3 regions of the Faecalibacterium sp. OM04-11BH genome follow, and region 1 is predicted to be linked to each of the others. Evidence: riboswitches for the same ligand, from Rfam matches in the RefSeq annotation. Region 1 holds a riboswitch; each other region holds the start of a gene.
The links. A riboswitch is a leader RNA that binds a small molecule or an ion and turns the genes downstream of it on or off. The one in region 1 is predicted to bind thiamine pyrophosphate.
Positions count from the first base shown of each region.

Region 2: it holds a riboswitch for thiamine pyrophosphate, as region 1 does, so the genes downstream of both, thiT (energy-coupled thiamine transporter ThiT) here and thiD (bifunctional hydroxymethylpyrimidine kinase/phosphomethylpyrimidine kinase) in region 1, are expected to answer to the same signal.
Region 3: it holds a riboswitch for thiamine pyrophosphate, as region 1 does, so the genes downstream of both, thiW (energy coupling factor transporter S component ThiW) here and thiD (bifunctional hydroxymethylpyrimidine kinase/phosphomethylpyrimidine kinase) in region 1, are expected to answer to the same signal.

Region 1 covers NZ_QULS01000002.1:344,087-351,907, reverse strand. Annotated here, with positions in the region: gene DXB44_RS03440 (bifunctional UDP-sugar hydrolase/5'-nucleotidase) at 1-436, shown strand, start outside; tRNA gene DXB44_RS03435 (tRNA-Gln) at 571-644, opposite strand; gene DXB44_RS03430 (hypothetical protein) at 873-1,160, shown strand; gene scfA (six-cysteine ranthipeptide SCIFF) at 1,281-1,427, shown strand; gene scfB (thioether cross-link-forming SCIFF peptide maturase) at 1,495-2,946, shown strand; gene DXB44_RS03415 (amino acid decarboxylase) at 2,943-4,361, shown strand; gene DXB44_RS03410 (TENA/THI-4 family protein) at 4,423-5,100, opposite strand; gene thiD (bifunctional hydroxymethylpyrimidine kinase/phosphomethylpyrimidine kinase) at 5,093-5,893, opposite strand; TPP riboswitch at 5,949-6,057, opposite strand; gene DXB44_RS03400 (NAD(P)-dependent oxidoreductase) at 6,118-7,014, opposite strand; gene DXB44_RS03395 (aspartate dehydrogenase domain-containing protein) at 7,033-7,821, opposite strand, start outside.
Region 2 covers NZ_QULS01000001.1:245,532-253,352, forward strand. Annotated here, with positions in the region: gene DXB44_RS01045 (hypothetical protein) at 131-574, opposite strand; gene DXB44_RS01050 (sigma-E processing peptidase SpoIIGA) at 834-1,670, shown strand; gene sigK (RNA polymerase sporulation sigma factor SigK) at 1,931-2,635, shown strand; gene sigG (RNA polymerase sporulation sigma factor SigG) at 3,289-4,056, shown strand; gene DXB44_RS01070 (sporulation transcriptional regulator SpoIIID) at 4,245-4,493, opposite strand; TPP riboswitch at 4,604-4,704, shown strand; gene thiT (energy-coupled thiamine transporter ThiT) at 4,791-5,357, shown strand; tRNA gene DXB44_RS01080 (tRNA-Ala) at 5,518-5,593, shown strand; gene DXB44_RS01085 (carboxynorspermidine decarboxylase) at 5,856-7,067, opposite strand; gene DXB44_RS01090 (saccharopine dehydrogenase family protein) at 7,067-7,821, opposite strand, start outside.
Region 3 covers NZ_QULS01000006.1:10,029-17,849, forward strand. Annotated here, with positions in the region: gene thiC (phosphomethylpyrimidine synthase ThiC) at 1-307, opposite strand, end outside; gene DXB44_RS14635 (hypothetical protein) at 532-696, opposite strand; gene thiE (thiamine phosphate synthase) at 766-1,404, opposite strand; gene thiM (hydroxyethylthiazole kinase) at 1,391-2,212, opposite strand; gene thiW (energy coupling factor transporter S component ThiW) at 2,228-2,743, opposite strand; TPP riboswitch at 3,007-3,115, opposite strand; gene DXB44_RS06930 (glycosyl transferase) at 3,578-6,013, opposite strand; gene DXB44_RS06935 (LacI family DNA-binding transcriptional regulator) at 6,540-7,547, shown strand; gene DXB44_RS06940 (twin-arginine translocation signal domain-containing protein) at 7,627-7,821, shown strand, end outside.

The DNA of each region.
Region 1 (7,821 bases):
CGGCGGCTTCCTGCAGGTGGCCGGTGCTACCTACGAGATCCACACCGATATCCCCAACACTGTGCAGACTGACGAGAAGAACGTCTGGATCGGCAGCGCCACCGGCACTCCGCGCGTGCAGAACGTGAAGATCTACGATAAGGCTTCCGGCAGCTATCTGCCGCTGGACCCGGGCGCTACTTACGCACTGGCCGGCATGAACTACACCCTGCGCAATCTGGGCGACGGCTTTGCCATGTTTGACGGCGCAGAGCTGATCAAGGACTATGTGTCCGAGGATTATCTGGTGATGTCTACCTACGCTATGATCTTTGACGGCGCAGATGCTGCGGGTCTGCCGCACCTGTCCAGCGCCAACAGCCCGCTGGCTGCGTATCCCGGCTACCTGCTCAACTACGAGCAGCCCTACGGCGCAGGCCGCATCACCATTCTGTAAATTTATATTTCCCGTGAAAAGGCGAACCCGGAAAGTCCGCAGGACTTTCCGGGTTCGCTCTATCTATAATATTTTTTCCGCGCGGAATCATACAAACAGAAAAGCCACCTGAGCTTCCTCAGATGGCTTTGTTCTGGTTGGGGATGAGAGAATCGAACTCCCACAAGTAGAGTCAGAGTCTACCGCACTACCACTATGCAAATCCCCAATATTTTGTTGTGTTTTGCGGGGTGAGCCGCTCAACGTGTGCTATTATACGGGAAAAGCCCGGAGTTGTCAAGCATATTTTTGAAAAAAGTTGTACTTTTTTGGAAAATGCCGCAGCATCGCCGGATAATCTATGCTGGAGCGCTGCCACGCTTCGGCAGGTTCTGCGCACCGCACCGCCTATACTGGAAGGTACAAAACCTTGCAAAGTACCAGAAGGAGGATGCCTATGCCGGAACGAACCACACAAAACGCCCAGACCCTGCTTTCACCCCGCGTCCCGCGGGACACCGAGCACGAGCGCTATCACCCGGAACTGGAGGAGGAACTAAAGGAATGTCTGTTTTGTTTGAAGCGCAACGAGATGATGTTTGACATGGAGGTGGATACCGACCTCATCGAGCAGCGCATCTACGAGCGGCAAGCACTGCTGTGCCGTTACCGGTACTTACTGGCGCGCGCCCGGGAGCTGGGACTGCATACGGTGCTTACCCGCTACCAGCCCATGGGCGGGTGAAAGAGCTTAGCGAAAAAATCTTGACAAAAGGCGCGCTGCGTGATATCCTATTACAAGATAAAAGCGTACCGGAACTATGTCCGGCGCGATAAATTTTTGAGAGTTAGAGAGGTTTCTATCATGGAGCGTATCAAGACTATTGCTACTCGTGACCTGACCAAGAGCGTTAAGACCGGTGGCTGCGGCGAGTGCCAGACTTCCTGCCAGTCCGCCTGCAAGACTTCCTGCGGCGTGGCTAACCAGCAGTGCGAGAACAGCAACAAGTAATTTCTGCAAACCTTATGCCGCCTTTGCCGGGCGGCATTTTTTTGTGTAATCTGGAATGGAGTGTAAAATGGTACATCAGTATCAATTAAACGGTTATAACATCGTGCTGGACACCTGCAGCGGCTCGGTGCATGTTGTGGACGAGGTGGCTTACGATGTCATCGCCATGTACCCGGAGCATACCGCAGACGAGATCGTTGCCGCCATGCTGGCAAAGTACGGCAGCCGCCCGGATGTAACCGAAGAGGATTTGCGCCAGTGCATCGACGACGTGACCAGCCTGAAGGAAAACGGCAAGCTGTGGAGCCCGGATGTCTATAAGGACATGGCCTTTGACTTCAAGAACCGCAACACCGTGGTAAAGGCACTGTGCCTGCACGTTGCCCACAGCTGCAACCTGAGCTGCTCTTACTGCTTTGCCTCGCAGGGGCGCTACCACGGCGACCGCGCCCTGATGAGCTTTGAGGTGGGCAAGCGCGCCATGGACTTCCTCATCGAGAACAGCGGCACCCGCCGCAATCTGGAAGTGGACTTCTTTGGCGGCGAGCCGCTGATGAACTTTGATATGGTCAAAAAGCTGGTGGCCTACTGCCGCGAGCAGGAGAAGATCCATAACAAGAACTTCCGCTTTACCATGACCACCAACGGTGTGCTGATCGATGATGATGTCATCGACTTCTGCAACAAGGAGTGCCACAACGTAGTGCTGAGTCTGGACGGCCGTAAGGAGGTCAACGATCGTTTCCGCGTGGACTGTGCAGGCAACGGCAGCTACGACCGCATCGTGCCCAAGTTCCAGGAGTTCGTGAAAAAGCGCGGCGACAAGAACTACTATATGCGCGGCACCTATACCCACTTTAACACCGACTTCACCAACGATATCTTCCACATGGCAGACCTTGGCTTTACCGAGCTGAGCATGGAGCCGGTGGTATGTGACCCCAGCGATCCCAGCGCCCTGACTGAGGCGGATCTGCCCATCCTGAAGGAGCAGTACGAGATCCTTGCCAAGGAGATGATCAAGCGCGACCGCGAGGGCAGAGGTTTTACCTTCTACCACTACATGATCGACCTGACCGGCGGTCCCTGCATCTATAAGCGCATCTCCGGCTGCGGCTCCGGCACCGAGTACATGGCGGTTACCCCCTGGGGCGATCTGTACCCCTGCCACCAGTTCGTGGGCGACCCCAAGTACCTGCTGGGCGATATCTGGAAGGGCGTTACCAACACCGCCGTGCGGGATGAGTTCAAGCACTGCAACGCCTACGCCCGCAAGGAGTGTCAGGACTGCTGGGCAAAGCTGTACTGCTCCGGCGGCTGCGCTGCCAACTCCTACCATGCCACCGGCAGCATTACCGGCGTGTACGAGTACGGCTGTGAGCTGTTCAAAAAGCGCATGGAGTGCGCCATCATGATCAAGGTAGCCGAGAATCAGGAACTGGCAGCCAAGGGCATTGAGGTGCCCATTGAGCTGGGCTCTACCTGCAACGCCTGCGCTGACGGCGAAGCCTGCGAATGAGCGTGACCACCCCCATCGTGGATTTTGTGCGCAGCTATGCACAGTCCGGCACCGCTCGGCTGCACATGCCCGGCCACAAGGGGCAGAGCCTTTTAGGCTTTGAGCCGCTGGATATCACCGAGATCTGCGGTGCGGACGAGCTTTACGCGCCGGAGGGCATTATTGCCGAAAGCGAAGCCAACGCCACCCGGCTGTTCGGCACGGCGCACAGCTATTACAGCACCGAGGGCTCGTCTCAGTGCATCCGCGCCATGCTGTTTCTGGCGCTGCAAGGCGTACCGCAAAACGGCAGGCGCCCGGTGCTGCTGGCTGCCCGCAACGCCCACAAGGCGCTGCTCTACGCGGCGGCGCTGCTGGATTTTGATATCCGCTGGCTTTGGCCGTCTGCGCAGGCAGAGGGTGCACTGTGCAGCTGCCCAGTCACAGCCGAAACGCTGGCCGAGGCTTTGCACGCGCTGACGCAGCAGGGGATAAGCCCCTTTGGTGTGTACGTCACCAGCCCGGATTATCTGGGCGGGATGCAGGACATCCCGGCGCTGGCCGCTGTCTGCCGGATGCAGGGCGTGCCTTTGCTGGTGGATAACGCCCACGGGGCCTACCTGCGCTTTCTGCCGCAAAACTGCCACCCCATCGCGCAGGGCGCGGCGATGTGCTGCGACTCTGCCCACAAGACCCTGCCGGTGGTCACCGGCGGCGCGTATCTGCATCTGGCGCACGATGCCCCTGTGCAGGACGAAGCCGCCGTGCGGGGGGCGCTGGCACTGTTCGGCTCTACCAGCCCCTCTTACCTCATTTTGCAGTCGCTGGATGCCTGCAACGCGGTGCTGGCAGGGGACTACCCCCAGCGGCTGGCACAGTGCTGCGCCGCGCTGGAAAGTCTGCGCCGCAGCCTGAACAAGACCGCAGCGGTACGGCAGTGCCCGGTGCCGCTGGCAGTTGCCGGGGCGCAGCAGGAGCCGATGAAGCTTACGCTGGACGCCGCTGCCCTTGGCTGCACTGGCACAGCGCTGGCAGATGCTTTGCACCGCGCACAGCTGGAGTGCGAGTATGCAGACCCGCGTTATGTGGTGCTGATGTTCACCCCGGAGAACCCGTCGCAGGACTTTGAACGCCTGCAAACCGCGCTGGAACAGCTTCTGGCTGCTGTGCCTGCCGGGCTGCCCCGCCCAGAGAACCGGGCAGGGGAGTTTGCCGCCTTGCAGCAACAGGCGGTGCAGCGCTGCACCATCCGGCAGGCGGTGCTGGGCGCACAGGTGCGCGTTCCGGTGCACAAGGCACTGGGACGGGTGTGTGCCATGCCTACGGTGTCCTGCCCGCCCGCCATTCCTGTGGCGGTCAGCGGCGAGGAGATCACCCCGGCGGCTATTGCCCTGATGCAGCACTACGGCATCGAGGAACTCTCGGTGCTGCGATAAAGATTTTATAAGAAGAGAACCCGGAAGGTCTGCGGACCTTCCGGGTTCTCTATATTTATTCTTAAATATCCGTCCGGGGTGTGGCGCACATCTCCCAGAAGTGCAGCTCGTGCTCCGAGCAGGCGCGGAAGATTGCGCGGCAGCGAGCGGCGCGCTCCGGCGAAAGGCCGGTGCAGGCCACCTCGGCGCGCTCTGCCCATGCGCGGCAGGCGGCATCATAGCCGGGGCCGGCGTAGTCCAGCACCAGCGCGCCGTAGTAGGTGTCCTTTACGGCGGGGGAGCGCTGCAAAAGCTTCTGGAATAGCCACCCGTAACTCAGCATACAGGGCAGGCAGGCCATCAGGCACTCAGCTTCCCCTTCGCCGGTGCGGGCAGCATCGATCATGCAGTCCAGATAGGCGCGGTTCTCCGGGCGCAGGGGCAGGGACTGGATATCAGCTTCCCGCAGACCGTACTGCTCCAGATACCGCAGCCGGGTCAGGTCCTCGTTCTCCTGCACAAAGGACAGCAGGGAATAGTAGGTGCGCATGGCAGCCATGGTGGTGGCCTTGGTCATGCCCCACGCAAAAATTTTGGCGTACTCCCGCAGATACAGGCTGTCCTCCACAAGGTAGCTTTTAAAGCAGTCCTCGCTCAGGGTGCCGTTTTCCATCTTTTGCAGAAACTCGGTCTGTAAGCACTGCTCCCACACAGGCAGGTCTGCCTGCACCAGCGCCGAAACGAAGGGCAGGTCAGTCACGGACAAAATCTCCCTTCAGGTTGAAGGTATGATCCATGGGCCCGGAGCCGTGCCCTAAATCCAGCATGGCGGACAGACAGCCGGAAATGTAGGCCTTGGCGCGCTCCACGGCGGTGTCGAGGTCGTACCCCTTGGCCAGATTGGAAGCGATGGCGCTGGACAGGGTGCAGCCGGTGCCGTGGGTGTTGGGGTTTGCAATGCGCTTGCCCTTGAACCACTTGCCGGTGCCGCCGCGCCACAAAAGGTCGTCAGCATCGTTGATCTGGTGGCCGCCCTTGCACAGCACGGCGCAGCCGTAGCGCTCGCTGATGGTACGGGCAGCGGCTTCCATGTCGGCAGCGTTTGCAATGGTCATGCCGGACAAGATCTCGGCCTCCGGGATGTTGGGGGTAAGCACCTCAGCCAGCGGCAGCAGCTTTGCGGTCAGCGCCTGCACGGCATCGTCCTGCAGCAGCTTTGCGCCGGAGGTGGCCACCATCACAGGGTCCACCACGATATGCTTTGCGCCGTAAAAGTGCAGCCGCTCGGCAATGGTGTCGATGAGCGGGGCAGAGGATACCATGCCGATCTTTACCGCATCCGGGTAGATGTCGGTAAATACAGCGTCGAGCTGCTGCGCCAGAAACTGCGGCGTGGTGTCAAAAATGGCGGTCACACCGGTGGTGTTCTGTGCCGTCAGGGCGGTAATGGCGCTCATGGCAAACACGCCGTTGGCGGTCATGGTCTTGATATCGGCCTGGATCCCGGCGCCGCCGCTGGAATCACTGCCGGCAATGGTCAATGCAGTTTTCATGGATAAAATGCTCCTTTGCAGCAAAAATGCGGATATGCCCGCAAAGACATATCCGCAGATAAAAGCGCTATCTCCCTACGTTGGCATGATCCAAATCAGGTCACAGGTCAGGGCAGTACAACCCACTCTCAGCCCGCTTTGCGCGGGCTCCCTTTTTATAATAGAAAGCATACCACAATCGGGGAAAAGATGCAAGAAAAACAGGCTGCGCAAAAACGCACTGCTTACTCGCCCAGTGCGGTGCGGATGTTGTCCAGCACCTTTTTGCTCAGCAGAACGAAGGCTTGCTTGGTGCGGCCTGCGGACACATTGGCACAGCGCACGTTTTCCCGGGCAAAGAAGTCCTCGGCCACGGGGCCTGCGGCGGCGCGGGTGTCGCAGAAGAAGCGGGTGCCGGGCAGGTCGAGCCACTTTTCCAGTGCAGCGGAGTCGAAGCCGGGGCCGATGGAGGTGTTGAACAGCACCTTACCTGCACCCAGCTGGGCAAACTCGTTTTCGCCCAGCAGCAGTACATTCTTGTTCAGGCAGGTGAACACCACTTCGCTGTCTGCCAGCAGCTGGGGCAGGGGCTTGAAGGTCATACCGGCAGCCTCGGCGTCCGGCTTTGCGCTGCGGGCAAAGTAGCTGATCTCTGCGCCCATAAATTGCAGCGCGTCGGCGATCATCCGACCGGAAACGCCCAGCCCCACGATGCCCACCTTCAGGCCGGTGATCTCCACCGGCTCGTCCCGCAGCATAGGCATTCCAAAGCCGTGCAGCAGGCCGGTCAGCTCGTGCAGAACATACTCTACAACGCCGCGGTCGCCGTAATCCCGGATGCCCAGCACCTTGATGCCCCGGGTGCGTGCGTAGGCGATATCCACGTTGGCGCTCTCCTCAGAGTACAGGCTGCAGCACATGCCGATATAGCGGATGTTGGGGCACTGTGCAATGACTTCCTTGCCCATGCGGGAGGTGTAGCTCAGCAGCACGGCATCGGCGTCTCCGATGCGGCGCACCATTTCGGCGTCACTGCCGGGCACGTCACGGTACAGCACCACCTCTTTGGCGTAGCGGTGCAGCTCCTCCTCGGCAGAGGGAATCAGACTGACCGGCTCAATGGCAACAAGCTTTTCAAACATGACGGACTCCTCCTTATATTAGTAGAAGCAGACGGGCGAGGACAGATTGCGCAGCAGAGAGACGGCGCTCCAGCCTGCAATGGCGCTGGTGGAGGAGCAGATGTCCACCACAGCCTTCACGCCCTCGATCTCGGCGGTGATGCAGTGGTCATCGCCCACCCAGCCGGGAACGGAGTGCATGGTCACGCCGGTGATCTCGGGGCCGGTGGTGGCCAGAGAGGTAGCCACAGCCACGTTCACCCGGCGGGGGAAGGTGGCAATGGCCTGCTTTGCGTTGCCGGTGAACACGGTGGTCTTTTCGGTGTCGGTCAGCAGATGCTCTGCCCACACCGGGGTGTTGCGGAAGCCCTTTGCACCGGTATGGGTCTCGATGCCGGCGGTCTCCGGCAGGCCCTGCGCCTGTGCCATCAGGGTGACGGTCTGCAGCACATCAAAGCCGCCGATGGCACCGCTGGCCAGATGCACCTTGGCGCCGCCCTCCACGGCGGCAGCCTTGACCTGTGCGTAGAAATCCAGATCCGCAAAGGCACCGATGGACAGAATGACCAGATTCACGCCCCGCTTCAGCACGGGGATGGCCATGGCGCGTACCGACTCCACCGAGGCAGCCTCCACGATGTACTCCGGTTCAAGCGCCAGCAGCGCGTCCACGTCCGCACAGACGGCGCAGCCGACATTGGCGGCGGTCTTTTCAGCCGAGGCGCGGGTGCGGCTGGTCACGCCCACCAGCTCGTAGTCCGGCAGCAGACCCTTCTTCCACGCGTCGGCCACGATGTTGCCCAGAAAACCGCAGCCCACAATACCCAA
Region 2 (7,821 bases), on a different contig from region 1:
CTGCTGCAGGCTTTGACTGAGGAAGTTACGCAAAAAAAACACCCCCGCAGGCATGAACCTGCGGGGGTGTTATTATGCTAGTATGTTCCCTGCACCTCTAGGGCACAGTCACGCAAGCATTGTCTGAGAATTAGACACCGGCGGGGAAGTTGAACTTGCCCTCGTTGACGATGTTCTTAGCGGTGCCGAAGCCCAGGTTGTAGATAGCAGCCAGGTTGCCAGCAACGTTCAGGATGCTGTTCACAACGCCCAGAGCGCCGTAGCCGAACTTCTGAGCGCCAGTGGACTCACCGGTCACATTATCGGTGTAGTTCTTCTTCCAGATGTTGCTGAACTGGCCGCCGAAGCCGGTCAGGCCGTCGCCGGGGGTCCAGGTGCCGCTGAACACAGCGCCAACGGTGTTGTCCAGGAAGCCCTGAACGTACTTGTTACCAACGATGGTAATCAGGTTCTTGTGGAAGTTCTGCCACTGAGCAGCGCCCATAGCGGGTGCCAGGTAGTCAGCAACACTACCGCCCATAACGTAGGTCATCTCGTTCTCAGACACAGCAGAGAAATTTGCAGGCATCATCATAATGAATTACTCCCTTCAAAAATAGAAAAAATATTTTCGAACCGGTGTTTCCGGTTCAATCCTTGCTAGGATGGCAATAATATACCACACTTTCCAGAAATGTTCAAGTACTTTTTTGAAAAAAGTGTAAAAACTGTGAAACCTCGTCCCCGCTTTTGTAGCAAATGTGCACTGTTCATGCGGGTTTTTCTGGTGTGACAAGTTTTTTCGCAAATTTGTGAAAAATAGAATTACCAGAACCATAAGGCGGTGCTGCACAATGAAAACAGTTGTTTTTGTGGACGAATTGCTGCTGGTAAACTTTGCTGCAGCCGCCGCGCTGCTGCTGGGCGCGGGGCTTTTGTGCGGGCGCAGCTGCACCGGGCTGCGGCTGTGCGTGGGCAGCGCGGCGGCTGCGGCAAGCACCCTTGCCCTGCTGGCGCCGCCGTGGCCTGCCCCGCTGGCGATACTATATAAAATAGCCAGCTGCTGCGGGGTGGTGGCGGTGTGCTACGGCGTGCCCGGCGCGCGCAGCTTTGCCCGGCTGTGCGGGTGGTACGCGGCGCTGAACGGCCTGCTGTGCGGCGCGGTGGTGCTACCCGGGGTACAGGCCAATAACCTGAGCGTGCTGCTGCCGGTGCGCCCGGGGCGGCTTTTGCTGTGCTGCGCCGGGGTGTATGCGCTGCTGCGCGGGCTGCTGGCGGTGTTTGGCCGCCCGCAGCGGGGCTGCTTTGCCGCCGTGCTTCACCTTGCGGGAGCGGCTGTGCCCGTGCAGGCCTACCATGACACCGGCTTTACCCTGCAAGACCCTCTTGCCGGGCGGCGGGTGGTGCTGGTGCAGTATCCGCCGGTGCGCAGCCGGCTGCCCGCGCCGCTGCGGGAAACCTTAGACAGCTGGTTTGCCGCCGGTGCTGCCCCGCCCCCGGGGCTGGGGGTGCAGTTTGTGCCCTGCGCCGCCGTTACCGGCCACTGCCTGCTGCCGGCCGTACCCGCTGTGCTATGCTGTGGGCAGCGCCGTGTGCCCGGCCTGCTGGCGGCCTTTTGCGCGCCGGATGCCCCCACCGGCGCGTGGACGCTGCTGTTGGGGGATGACGTAGCGGAGGAGGCGGGGGTGTAGGAGAGCACCCAAAACTCCCCCAGTCGCCTACGGCGACAGATTCCCCTTTTTGTCACCTGCGGCGACATCTTCCCCCGGCCGGGGGAAGTCGTCCTCTGGGATGGGGCCTTTGGCATGGCGGTAAGGTTTCCGGCTAAAGCGCAAAGCTTCCGAGCGCGCCAGAGGCTCCCTCCCCGAGGGAGCTGGCAAAGCCGCAAGGCTTTAACTGAGGGAGTTTCTTCTATTATACATATAATTAACAGTGCACAGGAGGGATTTCCATGTTGCAGTTTTTACGGCAAGTCTGGCGGCGGCTGTGGGGGCGTTTGCGCTACTGCGGCGCGGTGCATTATCTGGCGGGCGGGCCAAGCCTGCCCCCGCCCCTGACCCCCGAGCAGGAAAAGACCCTGCTTGACCGCATGGCTGCCGGGGACACCGCCGCCCGCGAAGAGCTGATCACCCACAACCTGCGGCTGGTGGTGTATCTGGCAAAAAAGTACGAGAACAGCGGCGTGCCCGCTGAGGACTTGGTAAGCATCGGTACCATTGGGCTGATCAAGGCGGTAAACACCTTTACCCCTGCCCGCAGCATCAAGCTTGCCACCTACGCCAGCCGCTGCATCGGCAACGAGATCTTGATGTACCTGCGCAAAAGCTCCAACCGCCGGCAGGAAACCAGCATCGACGAGCCTTTGAACGTGGACGGCGACGGCAACGAGCTGCTGCTCTCGGACATCCTTGGCAGCGACGCCAACGCGGTAAGCCAGCAGCTGGAGCAGGACGCCGAACGCGCGGTACTGCGCAGCGCCGTGGCGGCGCTCTCGGCACGGGAGCGGCAGATCATGGAACTGCGTTTCGGCCTTACCGACGGCGTGGAGCGCACCCAGAAGGAAGCCGCCGATGCCCTTGGCATCAGCCAGAGCTATATTTCCCGGCTGGAAAAGCGCATCATCCATACCCTGAAAGCCCGGCTTGAAAGCGAGTAGCAGCGGGCGTAGCGCTTGACATTCCGCGTGGGAACGTGTATAATGAAAACACAAGAGGCGCTGGCCCTGCAAACGGCTAACTCCTTACCATACTAGATCAAAAGAAAAATGACCGTTCAGGATTGGGAGTCACTGAGGGCGGTCATTTTTTCTTTTTATCATCACTGTGCGATACAGTCCATGTGATCTGAAAGGTGATGTAGATTGCTCCGCCAAGCAGCGTGAGCAGCAATACGACCTGTTCAAACGTCATGACGCATCCCCCCTTCCCGCCCTTAAGCGTCCGGGGAGAAACGAGATCTCAAAGAAAAAATTCGCTCTTACCCGGCACTCAGGTACCGGTAAGGAGCTAGCTGCAACGGAGCCGACCGCTGCCTGCGGCAGAAACAGGGAGGCGAGGTTGGGGCAGCGGCCAGTAAGACGCGAGTGCCGCCCAAGGCACGAAGCGGATACTGGGTGCCGCAACCCGTCCTGCGTTTGTGGGCACAGCGCCTGATGGACGGCTTGCGCCGCCAGTCACAGCATACCATAAAATTACAGCTTTGTCTACAAAGCGCCCCTCTTTTGCGGAGGGGCGCTCAATTTTTTCCACGCATAGCGCCCGGCGCACAGAGCCATACTTCCGGTAAAGCTAAAAGACCGGGGGCGTTTGGATGTACAACAAGGTGGAGCTATGCGGTGTGAACACGGGGCAGCTGCCTGTGCTGACCGAGGCGGAAAAGCGGCAGCTGCTCACCCTTGCCCACGCCGGGGACAAGGCTGCCCGGGCGCGGATGGTGGAGGGCAACCTGCGGCTGGTGCTCAGCGTGGTGCAGCGGTTTGCCCAGCGGGGCGAGAATCTGGACGATCTGTTTCAGGTGGGGTGCATCGGGTTGATCAAAGCCATCGACAACTTTGACCCCGCACAGCCGGTGCGGTTCTCCACCTACGGCGTGCCCATGATCATCGGGGAGATCCGGCGTTTTCTGCGGGACAACAACGCCCTGCGGGTAAGCCGCACCCTGCGGGACACCGCCTACCGTGCCATGCAGGCGCGGGAAACGCTGGAAAAGCAGCTGGGGCGCGAGCCCACCATGGACGAGATCGCCGCCGCAGCGGGGCTTGCCCGACGCGAGGTGACCGCCGCGCTGGAGTCGGTGGTAGAACCGCTCAGCCTTGATGAGCCGGTGTACACCGACGGCGGCGATGCCATGTACGTGATCGATCAGGTGCGCGACCCGGACAGCGAGGAGAGCTGGATCAGTGGGTTGCAGTTCCGCGATACGGTAGCCGCCCTTTCGCCCCGGGAAAAGCGCATTATGGAGCTGCGATATCTGCGCGGCAAAACGCAGATGGAGGTAGCGCAGGAGATCGGCATCAGTCAGGCACAGGTAAGCCGGTTGGAAAAAAGTGCGCTGCAGCAGTTCCACACCGGGGGATGAAAGCAGCCGCAGCTGCTGCTTTTCTTTGTGCCCCCTATGAAAAAGCGGTTCAAAAGCACCCGCAGGTGTTTTTGAACCACGAATTATAATCATGCTTTCCTCTGAATATGGCCAAAGCAGCGCGGCGGCCATTCAAAATCGTCCCAGTCAAAAAAGACCGCTGCGCAGGGCAGTGGTCTTTTTTGGCTTTAGCGGCGGCTGTATCTGCGTCGGGTGGCAGCCCCGCCCCGCAGGTGGCGCTCGGCCTTGTTGCGCGCCAGCACGGCACGCACCTGCCCGTACAGCGCAGGGCTGATGCTGCGCAGCCGCACGGCAACATCCTTGTGCACGGTGGACTTGCTGCACCCGAACGCAGCCGCCGCTGCCCGCACCGTGGCGTTGTGGGCAGCAATGTACTCCCCCAGCTGCACGGCGCGCTGTTCTGGATCGGCTTTCATATCCCGCCTCCCTGCGTTCCAGCTTTGCAATGGTATAACATACGCACCGCCGGGGCGGATTATGTCTGCGGGCTTGACTTTTTGTCCCTCGGCGCGTATACTGTGGGCGGACATAAAAACAGGGGCGCCGTAAGGCTGAGATCCGCATTGCGCGGAGTACCCTTTACCTGATCCGGGCAATACCGGCGTAGGGAGTTTGCGGAACTGTCCGGTACGTTCAACAAACCTCCATGCGTCTGCTGCCAGCAGGCGCATTTTGTTTTTGTGTACTACTATGAGAGAGGAATTTTTTTCATCATGTCCAAAACCTATTCCAAGACCCGCATTCTGGTGGAATGCGCCCTGATGATCGCCATTGGCACGGTGCTTTCCAACATCAAGTTCTTCACCATGCCCAACGGCGGCAGCATTACCCTGCTGAGCATGCTGCCCTTTGTGCTGGTGTCCTTCCGCCACGGCGCAAAGTGGGGCCTGTTCACCGGTTTCGTGAACTCCTGCCTGCAAATGATCATGGGCTTCTACCCTCCTCCCGCTTCCACCTTCCTCTACTTCCTCGGCGAGGTGCTGCTGGACTATGTGCTGGCCTTTATGGCACTGGGTCTGGCCGAGCTGTTCGCCCGCCCCTTCAAGAACCGCACCGTAGGCGTGGCCGTGGGCACCTTTGCCGCCGGTTTCCTGCGCTTTATGTGCAGCTTTTTGTCCGGCGTGCTGGTCTGGGGCAACCTGAATGATGGTCTGGCTGCATGGACTTACAGCCTGACCTACAACGGCAGTTATATGCTGCCCGAGACCCTGCTCACCATGGTGGCCGCTGTGCTGCTGTGCCGCGTGGCCCCGCAGATCTTCGACCGTCAGGCACGCTAAGGCGTAGTTTTTCAAAACGAGCACTCCCCCGCTTTCCGATCCCCGCCGGGCACACGCCCTGCGGGGATCTTTTACTGCAAAAATTTTTCAAAAAACTGTTGACAAGCGCCCCTGTGGCTGGTATAATTACACACGTCGTCAGGCACAAAGCAAGACATCTGGGGGTTTAGCTCAGCTGGGAGAGCGCTTGCATGGCATGCAAGAGGTCACCGGTTCGATCCCGGTAATCTCCACCAGAAAGAAAAGCATCGCACAGAAATGTGCGGTGCTTTTTTCGTTAAGGCCAAACGAGTGAGGGCTTAGTTCACCCGGGAAAGCGCCGTGCATGGACTGCAAGAGGGTCACCGTGATTACAACAGCCCGGTAATCTCTACCAGAACCAAAGCACCACACAGAGATGTGTGGTGCTTTTTGTTTTATCTGCCGTTCACCTTAACGACCTCTTTCATGAAAAAAGCGTTTGTCGCAGCCCGCAGGCCGCGACAAACGCTTTTTATTTTACTGTGCGCCCAAGCGCATTTTGAAGTCCTGATAACCGAAGTGCACCAGCTCGCGGCAATTGCCGTCTGCGCCCAGCAGCCAGATGGGCGGCAGGGGCATCCCGTTGAAGGTGTTGTTCTTGCAGGTGGTGTAGATGGCCATATCGCCGAAGATGAGCTTATCCCCCTCAGCAAGAGGTGCATCAAAGCTGTAATCCCCGATGATATCCCCCGCAAGGCAGGTGGGGCCGCCCAGCCGGACAGTGTGTGCCTTCTCCCCTGCCTCACCGGCATCCAGTAGCGGCGGGCGGTAGGGCATCTCGATGACGTCCGGGGTGTGGCAGGCTGCGGACATATCCAGAATGGCAAGGCTGGTATCCCCGTTGCGCAGGGTGTCCAGCACGGTGGTGACCAGATAGCCCGCGTTCAGCGCCCAAGCCTCGCCGGGTTCCAGATACACCTGCACGCCGTACTTCTGCCGCACCGACAGGATGCAGCTTTCCAGCGTAGCAAGGGCATAGCCCGGGCGGGTGATGTGGTGTCCCCCGCCGAAGTTGAGCCATTTCATGCGGGGCAGCAGGTCGGCAAACTTTTCCTCCACCGCTGCCAGCGTCACCGCCAACGCATCCGCGTCCTGCTCGCACAGGGTGTGGAAGTGCAGACCGTCCAGCAGGGCGGGCAGCTCCGGGTGCGCCGCCACGGCGGCGTCCCACTGGGCACGGGTGGTGCCCAGACGGCTGCCGGGGGCGCAGGGGTCGTAAATTTCGTGTTCCTCCTGCGTAGAGCACTCCGGGTTGATGCGCAGACCGATGCTTTTGCCCGCCGCCTTTGCCGCCGGGCCGAACTTTGCCAGCTGGCTGGGCGAGTTGAACACGATGTGGTCGGCGTATTGCAGCAATTCCTCAAACTCGTCTGCCCGGTAGGCCGCGCAGAACACATGGTTCTCCTTCTCCGGCAGCTCTTCCCTGCCCAAACGGCTCTCGTACAGGCCGCTGGCCTCGGTACCGGCCAGATAGGGTGCCAGCACCGGGTAGACGTTGAAGTTGGAAAAAGCCTTCTGCGCCAGCAGGATGCGGCAGCCGGTGCGCTGCTGCACGCCCAGCAGGATCTCGCCGTTGCGGCGCAGCTGGGCTTCGTCCAGCAGATAGCAGGGGGTGGGCAGGCGGTGCAGCTGCTCCTCGGACAGGTTTGCCAGCCCCGCAAAGGGCGGGCGGCTGTCGCGTACCCGCATCAGTCCACCAGAGCCGGGTTGTGGCTCTCGGAGCGGGGCAGGCCGTACTTGTCCAGTGCATCCAGATACGGATCAGGATCAAACTCCTCGACAGTGTGCACGCCCTTGGTGGTCCACTTGCCGGTAAGCAGCATCAGGGCGCCGCACATAGCCGGCACGCCGGTGGTGTAGCTGATGGCCTGACTGCCCACCTCTTTGTAGCACTCCTGATGGTCGCAGACGTTGTAGATGTAGTAGGTCTTGTCCTTGCCGTCCTTTTTGCCGGTAAAGATGCAGCCGATGTTGGTCTTGCCCTTGGTGCGGGGGCCAAGGCTGGCAGGGTCCGGCAGCAGAGCCTTGAGGAACTGGATGGGCACGATCTCCTGTCCGTTGAAATTGACCGGGGTGGTGGACAGCATGCCCACGTCCTCCAGACAGCGCATGTGGTCCAGATAGCTCTGGCCAAAGGTCATGAAGAAGCGGATGCGCTTTGCCTCCGGGATGTTCTTTGCCAGAGACTCGATCTCCTCGTGGTGCAGCAGGTACATATCCTTGTCGCCCACCTGATCGAAGTTGTACTCCCGCTTGATGCTCATAGCCGGAATTTCTACCCAGTGGCCGTTCTCCCAGTAGCTGCCGGGGGCGGACACCTCGCGCAGATTGATCTCGGGGTTGAAGTTGGTGGCGAAGGCGTAGCCATGGTCGCCGCCGTTGCAGTCCAGAATGTCGATAGTGTCAATGGTATCGAACTCATGCTTTTTGGCGTAGGCACAGT
Region 3 (7,821 bases), on a different contig from region 1:
TGGACAGATCCATAATGGCTTCTGCGCCCATGTTCACGGCGCTCATCACCTTCTGCATCTCAATGTTGTAGTCCTTGCAGTCGCGGGAGACGCCAAGGTTCACGTTGATCTTGGTGCGCAGCATAGAGCCCACGCCCTCGGGGTTCAGGCACTTGTGGTGCTTGTTGGCGGGGATGGCTACCTTGCCTTCGGCGACCCACTGGCGGATCTCCTCGGTGGTGCGGTATTCCTTTTTGGCTACGATCTCCATCTCCGGGGTGATGATGCCCTTGCGGGCGGCATCCATCTGGGTGGTATAAGTCTGCATACGCTGTGTTCCTCCAAATAACAGTTTATCTCTGAACAGCAGGGTGCTGGTCATACAGTGATGTGGGGCAGCCCGCGTGCCGGGAGCTTTCTCCTCGGACACGAGTACGGGTTGCGGCACCCAGCGGATGCTTCGTGCATTGAGCAGCACTCGCATCCTGCTGGCCGCTGCCCCAACAGCAACTTCCTGTTTCCGCCACTGGCGGCGGTCGTTGCTGTTGCAGGTCATTCCATCGCCCGCCCTACTGCCTGCGGCAGCAGGGTCCCACCCCAGCGGACGGTCCTCGGAGGAACTCCCGACCCGCAGGCAAGGGTGGCAGACAGGTAGCCGTCATTCAGAAAAAACAGTATGCTCTGGATGCCGGCACCTGCGCAAAATACGCTTTTCATGTTGGTTTTCTCCATGAATTTTGTAACGCGGCCCAAGGTGGTGCCCCCGGTTTGCCGCGGGATGATAGCTTACTTTATGATCTGCTCCGAAAGGGCGCGCAGTTCGCGGCACTCGGCCTCGATGTCCTTTGCGGCAAAGATAGCACTTACCAGCGCCACGCCGTCCACGCCGGTGCCCTTGAGCTGCAGGATGTTCTCCTTGTGGATGCCGCCAATGGCCACCACCGGCACATCCACGGCGTTGCAGATGTCCAGCAGGGTCTGCCGGGGCATCTCGCTTACGTCCGTCTTGGTGTGGGTGGCGAACACCGCGCCAACGCCAAGGTAGTCCGCGCCGTGCGCCACAGCGTCCAGCGCTTCCTGTACCGTGTGGGCAGAAACGCCGATCATCACGCCCTCGCCCACGCGCTGACGCACCTGTGCGGCGGCCATATCGTCCTGTCCCACATGGATGCCCTCGGCGTGGCACTGCAGTGCCACTTCCACGTTATCGTTGATGAACAGCGGCACACCGTACTGCTGGCACAGGGCGTGGATCTGAATGGCTTCCTGTAAAAAATCTGCGTCGCCCAGCTGCTTTTCCCGCAGCTGCACACAGGTAGCACCGCCCTTCAGGGCGCTTTCCACCTGCTGATACAACGTCTGCTCGCCCACCCATGCGCGGTCGGTCACCGCGTACAGGAGCATGGTGTGTTTATCGCACTTCATAGTTTGCGCCTTTCTCCAGCTGTTCAGGGGTCATGTTGTAAATGGCATCAATGATGTAATTGCGGTAGGTGGCGTTGCCGTCCTGCGGGGTGAGCCGCTGGTGGGCGATCTCGCCCGCCAGACCCATGGCGCACACCGCCGCAGCGGCAGCTTCCAGCGGGTAGCCGGGGTTGGCGGTGACAAAAGCCGCCGTCAGGGCAGAAAGCTGACAGCCCGTGCCGGTGATGCTGCTCATCATGGCGTTGCCGTTGCGGATGCAGTAGGCTTTTTGTGCATCGGCCACGATGTCAATAGCACCGGTAATGGCGATTACCGCGCCGGTGCGGGCGGCAAAAGCCTTGGCAAAGGCTACAGCGCTGTCCAGATTCTCCTCGGTCACCTTGTCGGCTACGTCTGCATCCACGCCCTTGGTGGTGCCCGCGCCGGAGGCAAGGGTTTTGATCTCCGAGATGTTGCCACGGATCACCGTGAACTGCACCTCCCGCAGCAGGCGGAAGGCGGTGTCGGTGCGCAGACGGGAAGCACCTGCACCCACCGGGTCCAGTACCACCGGATGCCCCAGCTGATTGGCCTTTTTGCCCGCCAGCAGCATACTGGTGACGGTGCGGCTGTTCAGCGTGCCGATGTTGATATTCAGTCCGCCGCAGATGGCGGTGATCTCCTCTACCTCGGCGGCATCATCGGCCATGATGGGGGAGGCACCGCAGGCCAGCACCATGTTGGCGCAGTCGTTCACGGTGACGTAGTTGGTGATGTTGTGGATGAGAGGGCTGCGGCTGCGCAGGTTCTCAAAGGCGGTTTTGAGCATTCCCGGCACCTCCGCTCAGGAAAGGCTGTTCTGCATGGAGCGCAGAGCGCCGGAGCGCTGCAGGCTGAACACCACAGCACCGGCGATCACCGCACCCACGGCGGTGGAGATAAGGAAGGGCACGATGTAGGCGTAGAAGGCGATATCCGCAGCACTCTTGCCCATCAGGAAGATGGCTACGGGCCATGCGCACAGGCCGCCCAGAATGCTGGTGCCGAACACCTCACCCACCACGGTGGCGATCAGGTTTTTGGTCTTGTGGTATGCAAGGCCGCACAGCAGCGCACCGAACATACTGCCCGGGAAAGCCATCAGGCTGCCCAGACCCAGCAGATTGCGCAGCAGGGAAGCCACAAAGGCCACGCCTACACCCCACCACGGCCCCAGCAGAACGGCGCACAGAACATTGACCATGTGCTGCACCGGGGCGCACTTGCTGCCGAACATGGGAAAGCTGAACACGCTGCCCACCACGCACAGGGCACAGAACATACCGGCAAGGGCAAGCTTTTTGACAGAGAGATTCTTCATGATAAATTGGCTCCTTTTCAACCATCTGCGGCAGCGCAGGGTGAATACCGGCGCTCCCGCAACAAAACAGCCCGTGCCCGCCACAAGGCGGGAACAGGTACGGAAGGTGCGGTCGAAACTTACTGGTTTCCTCTCACGCCGGAACACGGCTTCCCATCGCTGCATTCATCCAAGGCTCAGGGCGCTCCCCCTCAGCCGGCTGCGGAACCTCCGCAGAGGTACAAAAAAACAGGAGGGGCCCGGCACGGCTCCTCCTGCAAAAAATCATAAAGGGTATGACTTCCTACGGCGGCATTATCCGCATCAGGTAAAAGGGTCGAAGCTTGCTATACTTCCTCTCAGCCCGCTGCACGAGCTCCCCTGTGTTTGATTGTGACTGTATTCTACACCTCTTTTCCCAAAATTGCAAGAGGAAAGAGGACGATTTGGAATGCGCGGGCAGGTGAAATGATTTTGAATGCGCTCCGCGTTGCTCTGCGCATAGATAGCGGAATTATGATTTTAATTTGCATTTCAGCCAAGCCTGCGGGCTTGGCTGAAATGCTTTTTTCACAGGAGGGGTCGTAGCGGTCAACTGCATTTGTGATTCAGACCGCCCATTAACCATTGCAGCCCCACTTGTGAAAATGCGTTTGGAGCGCTCCGCAGAGCGCGACAAACGCGAAATATTAAAATAACCTTTCCGCTGAAGATGCGCAGAGCAACGCGGAGCGCATTATCAATCGTTAAGCTGTTAAAATATTTTCATTATAAACCAAAACCGCCGTGCAGAGGTCTGCGCGGCGGCTTTGGTCACAGAAAGGAGAATAATATGAAAAAGCAGAGAAAGTTGGGTTAACCCATGGTCACCTGCACCGTTACCTCAGTACCGGCGGCAGCCAGCGGCAGTACATTGCCGGAGATGGTCTTGCCGTCCACAGTAACGGCCTTGATGCCGTGCTGCACCCCGGCGGTGTTGTCCACCGTAATGTGGTACACAGCACCGCGGAAGCGGCGGGTCACAGTAAAGCCGGACAGGGTGTGGGGGATGCAGGGGTCTACCCGCAGGCCGTCCAAGGTGGGCTGGATGCCCAGAATGTACTGGCTGATGTTGAAGAAAGTCCATGCCGCTGTACCGGTCAGCCAGCTGTTTTTGGCTTCGCCGAAGGTGGGGGCGTCCTTACCGGCCACCATCTGACTGTAAACATAGGGCTCGGTGCGGTGGATCTCGGAAATGTCCTCAATGTAGGCGGGGCAGGTCTTGCGGTACACCGCAAAGGCACGGTCGCCGTGGCCGAGCGTTGCTTCGGCGCAGCTGATCCACGGGTTGTTGTGGCAGAAGATACCGGCGTTCTCCTTGTATCCCGGAGGATAGCTGGAGATCTCGCCCAAATTCAGCTGGTAGCTGGTGTAGGCGGGCTGCAGCAGCACCACACCGTATTTGGTGTCCAGACGCTCTTCCACACTGGCAAGTGCCTGTGCGGCCTGTCCGCTCTCCTTGCCGATGCCAGCCATGACGCACATGCCCTGCGGCTCAATAAAGATCTGACCCTCGGTGCACTCCTTGCTGCCGACGGGCTTGCCGAAAGCATCGTAGGCACGGCGGAACCATGCGCCATCCCAACCGGCGGTCAGAGTAGCCTGCTCCACGGCATCAATGTGCTTGCGGGCGGCAGCGGCCTCCTCGGTCAGATTCAAATGGTCGCACAGTTGGGCGTATTCGTGGCCGTACTTGACGAACATACCGGCAATGAAAACGCTTTCGGCTACGGGACCTTCGCTGGGGCCGGTGATCTGGAAGCTCTCGCCCGGGTGCTCGGAGAAGCAGTTCAGGTTCAGGCAGTCGTTCCAGTCGGCGCGGCCGATCAGCGGCAGGCCGTGGGGACCCAGATGGGTGCAGGTAAAGTTGAAGCTGCGGCGCAGGTGCTCCATCAGCGGCTGCGCCTTGGTGGCGTCGTTATCAAAGGGTACCTGTTCTTCCAGAATGGACCAATCGCCGGTCTCCCGCAGGTAGGCAGCAGTACCGGCAATGAGCCACAGCGGGTCATCGTTGAAGCCGGTGCCGATATCCCGGTTGCCTTTTTTGGTCAGGGGCTGGTACTGGTGGTAGGCGCTGCCGTCCTCAAACTGGGTGGCGGCGATATCCAGAATGCGCTCCCGGGCACGGGAGGGGATGATATGCACAAAGCCCAGCAGGTCCTGACAGCTGTCCCGGAAGCCCATGCCGCGTCCGGTACCGCTTTCGTAGTAGCTGGCGGAGCGGCTCATGTTAAAGGTAACCATGCACTGGTACTGATGCCAGATGTTGACCATGCGGTTCAGCTTTTCCTCACCGGATTCCAGATGGTAGGTGGACAGCAGCTCTTCCCAGTGCGTGCGCAAGGCGGCGCGGGCGGCATCGATCTGTGCATCGGTGGCGTAGCGCTCCATCATGGCATGGGCGCGGGTCTTGTTGATGACGCCCGGCGCAATGAACTTTTCCTGCTGCGGGTTCTCGATATAACCCAGACCAAACAGGATGCTGCGGCTCTCGCCGGGGGCGAGGGTCAGGTGGATGTGCAGTGCGCCCACCGGTGCCCAGCCGTGGGCAATGCTGCCGGAGCAGTGTCCGGCGCGGACGGCCTGCGGATCTGCCGGGCCGCCGTATACGCCGCAAAAGGCATCCCGGGTGGTATCAAAGCTGTCCACCGGGCAGTTTGCCCAGAACACAGCGTAGTGGTTGCGGCGCTCGCGGTACTCGGTCTTGTGGTAGATGACGCTGCCCTCTACCTCCACCTCGCCGGTGGAGTAGTTGCGCTGGAAGTTGGAGCTGTCATCCACAGCGTCCCACAGGCAGAACTCCACATAGCTGAAAAGGTCCAGCTCCTTAACAGTGGTGCCGCCGTTGCACACGGTCACGCGGTCCAGCTCACAGGCATCCCCCTTGGGGACGAACAGCTCCTGCCGGGCGGTCACACCGTCCTTTTTGCCCTCCAGAATGGTGTAGCCCAGACCATGGCGGCAGCTGTAACTGTCCAGCGGGGTCTTGGTGGGCTGCCAGCCCGGGTTCCAAACGGTGTCGCCGTCCTTGATATAGATCCGGTGGCCGTCCATGTCCAGCGGGGAGTTGTTGTAGCGGTAGCGGGTCAGGCGGCGCATCCGGGCGTCCCGGTAAAAGCTGTAACCGCCCGCCGTGTTGGAAACCAGACTGAAGAAGTCCTCGCTGCCAAGGTAGTTGATCCAGGGCAGGGGTGTCTGCGGGGTGGTGATGACATATTCTTTATTCTGGTCATCAAAATATCCGAACTTCATAATGCTTCCTCCTTAAAACTGCGCCTTGTCAGGTGGGCAGTGTGTCGATTGCGAAAACGATTAAGGCGCTGCGAAAGAAGCAATCTCATCACGCTAAGCATACCCTATCCCACCCAAAAATGCAAGAGCTTTTTGCAAAAATCTCAACGGAAATTTAAAAATAATCTGCGCAGCCCCGGCGGTTTTCGGTGGCTTTCTGCGCTGCGCATACCGGCGAAACGCGGAACGAAAGACCTGAAACCCATTTTAAAAGTAATATATACATACAGCCTCTGACACCGAAAACCATAACGAAACTGCAACGAAAATTTTTCCGTTTTAATCGAAATGTAACGAAAGTGAATCGAAATGCACAATTTTTACAGGTCAAATTGAAACGAAATGCCAAAAGTGATGCAGCTGAGCTAAAACTTTTACATTTTCGCTTGATTTTTGGTACAGAATGCGCTATATTGAGATTGCGAAAACGATTAAGGAACTCGCGAGAAACATTCCGCAGCTCCTTTCCTTGGAAGGAGGCCATAAGATGCCGTCCCTGAAGGATCTGGCAAAAGAGTGCGGCGTATCCGTCGCAACTGTCAGTAAGGCGCTGAACGGCCAGCCAGACATCGCACCGGCCACGCGGGAGCGCATCTGTGCAGCAGCCCGCCGCATGGGGTACCTGCCCAACGCAGCGGCCCGGGCGCTGAAAACCAACCGTACTTACAACCTTGGCGTTCTGTTTGTAGATGAAAAGCAGAGCGGCCTGACCCACGAGTACTTCTCCGCAGTGCTGGACAGCTTCAAGGTAGAAGCGGAAAAGCGCGGCTATGATATCACCTTTATCAACCACAACATCAGCGGCAAGTCCATGAGCTATCTGGAACATTGCCACTACCGGGGTGTGGACGGCGTGGTGATCGCCTGTGTGAACTTTTATGATCCACAGGTGGTGGAGCTGGTCAACGGCGATGTGCCGGTAGTGACCATCGACCATGTGTTCAACAACCGGATGGCGATCCTTTCAGACAACGTGGTGGGCACAAAGGCTCTGGTACAGCAGGCATGGGCCTGCGGACACCGGCGTATCGCCTTCATCCACGGCGAAAAGACCGCCGTTACCGAGAACCGCTTGGCAGGCTTCTATCAAGCCTGCGAGGAGCTGGGGTTGAAGGTGCCGGAGGAGTACGTCCGCTGCGGTGTGTACCACGATGTGGATCGCTGCGCAGAGGAGACCCGGGCGCTGCTGGCACTGCCGCAGCGGCCCACCTGCATCATCTTCCCGGATGACTTTTCCGCACTGGGCGGCTACAACGCCCTGACCGAAGCGGGGTTGAACATCCCGGAGGACATCTCGGTGATGGGATACGATGGCATCTATCTCTCCCGGGTGGTCAAACCCCCGCTGGTGACCTACCAGCAGAACACAAAATCCCTTGGCAGGCTGGCAGCGGATAAGCTGATCGAGCTGATCGAGCATCCGCGTGTGACCCTGCCGGAGCAGATCCGGGTGTCCGGCAAACTGCTGGACGGCGGCTCCGTCCGCATCCTTTAACAAAGGCCCACAACTCCCGGCGCGGAGTTTTTGAGAATGAATTTTTTTAATTGGAAAACCATGAAGGAGGTTTACCCTTATGAAAAAGATCTCTCGTCGTAATTTCCTGCTCGCTTCCGGTGTCGTGACTGTTGGTGCTGCTCTGGCAGCCTGCGGCGGCGGTTCTTCCAGCAGCACCGCTGCTTCCTCTGCGGCTCCTGCATCCTCCGCTGCTGCTTCTGCTCCGGCTGCTGCCGAGGGCAAGGTGCTGAACATCTGGTGCTGGAATGATGAG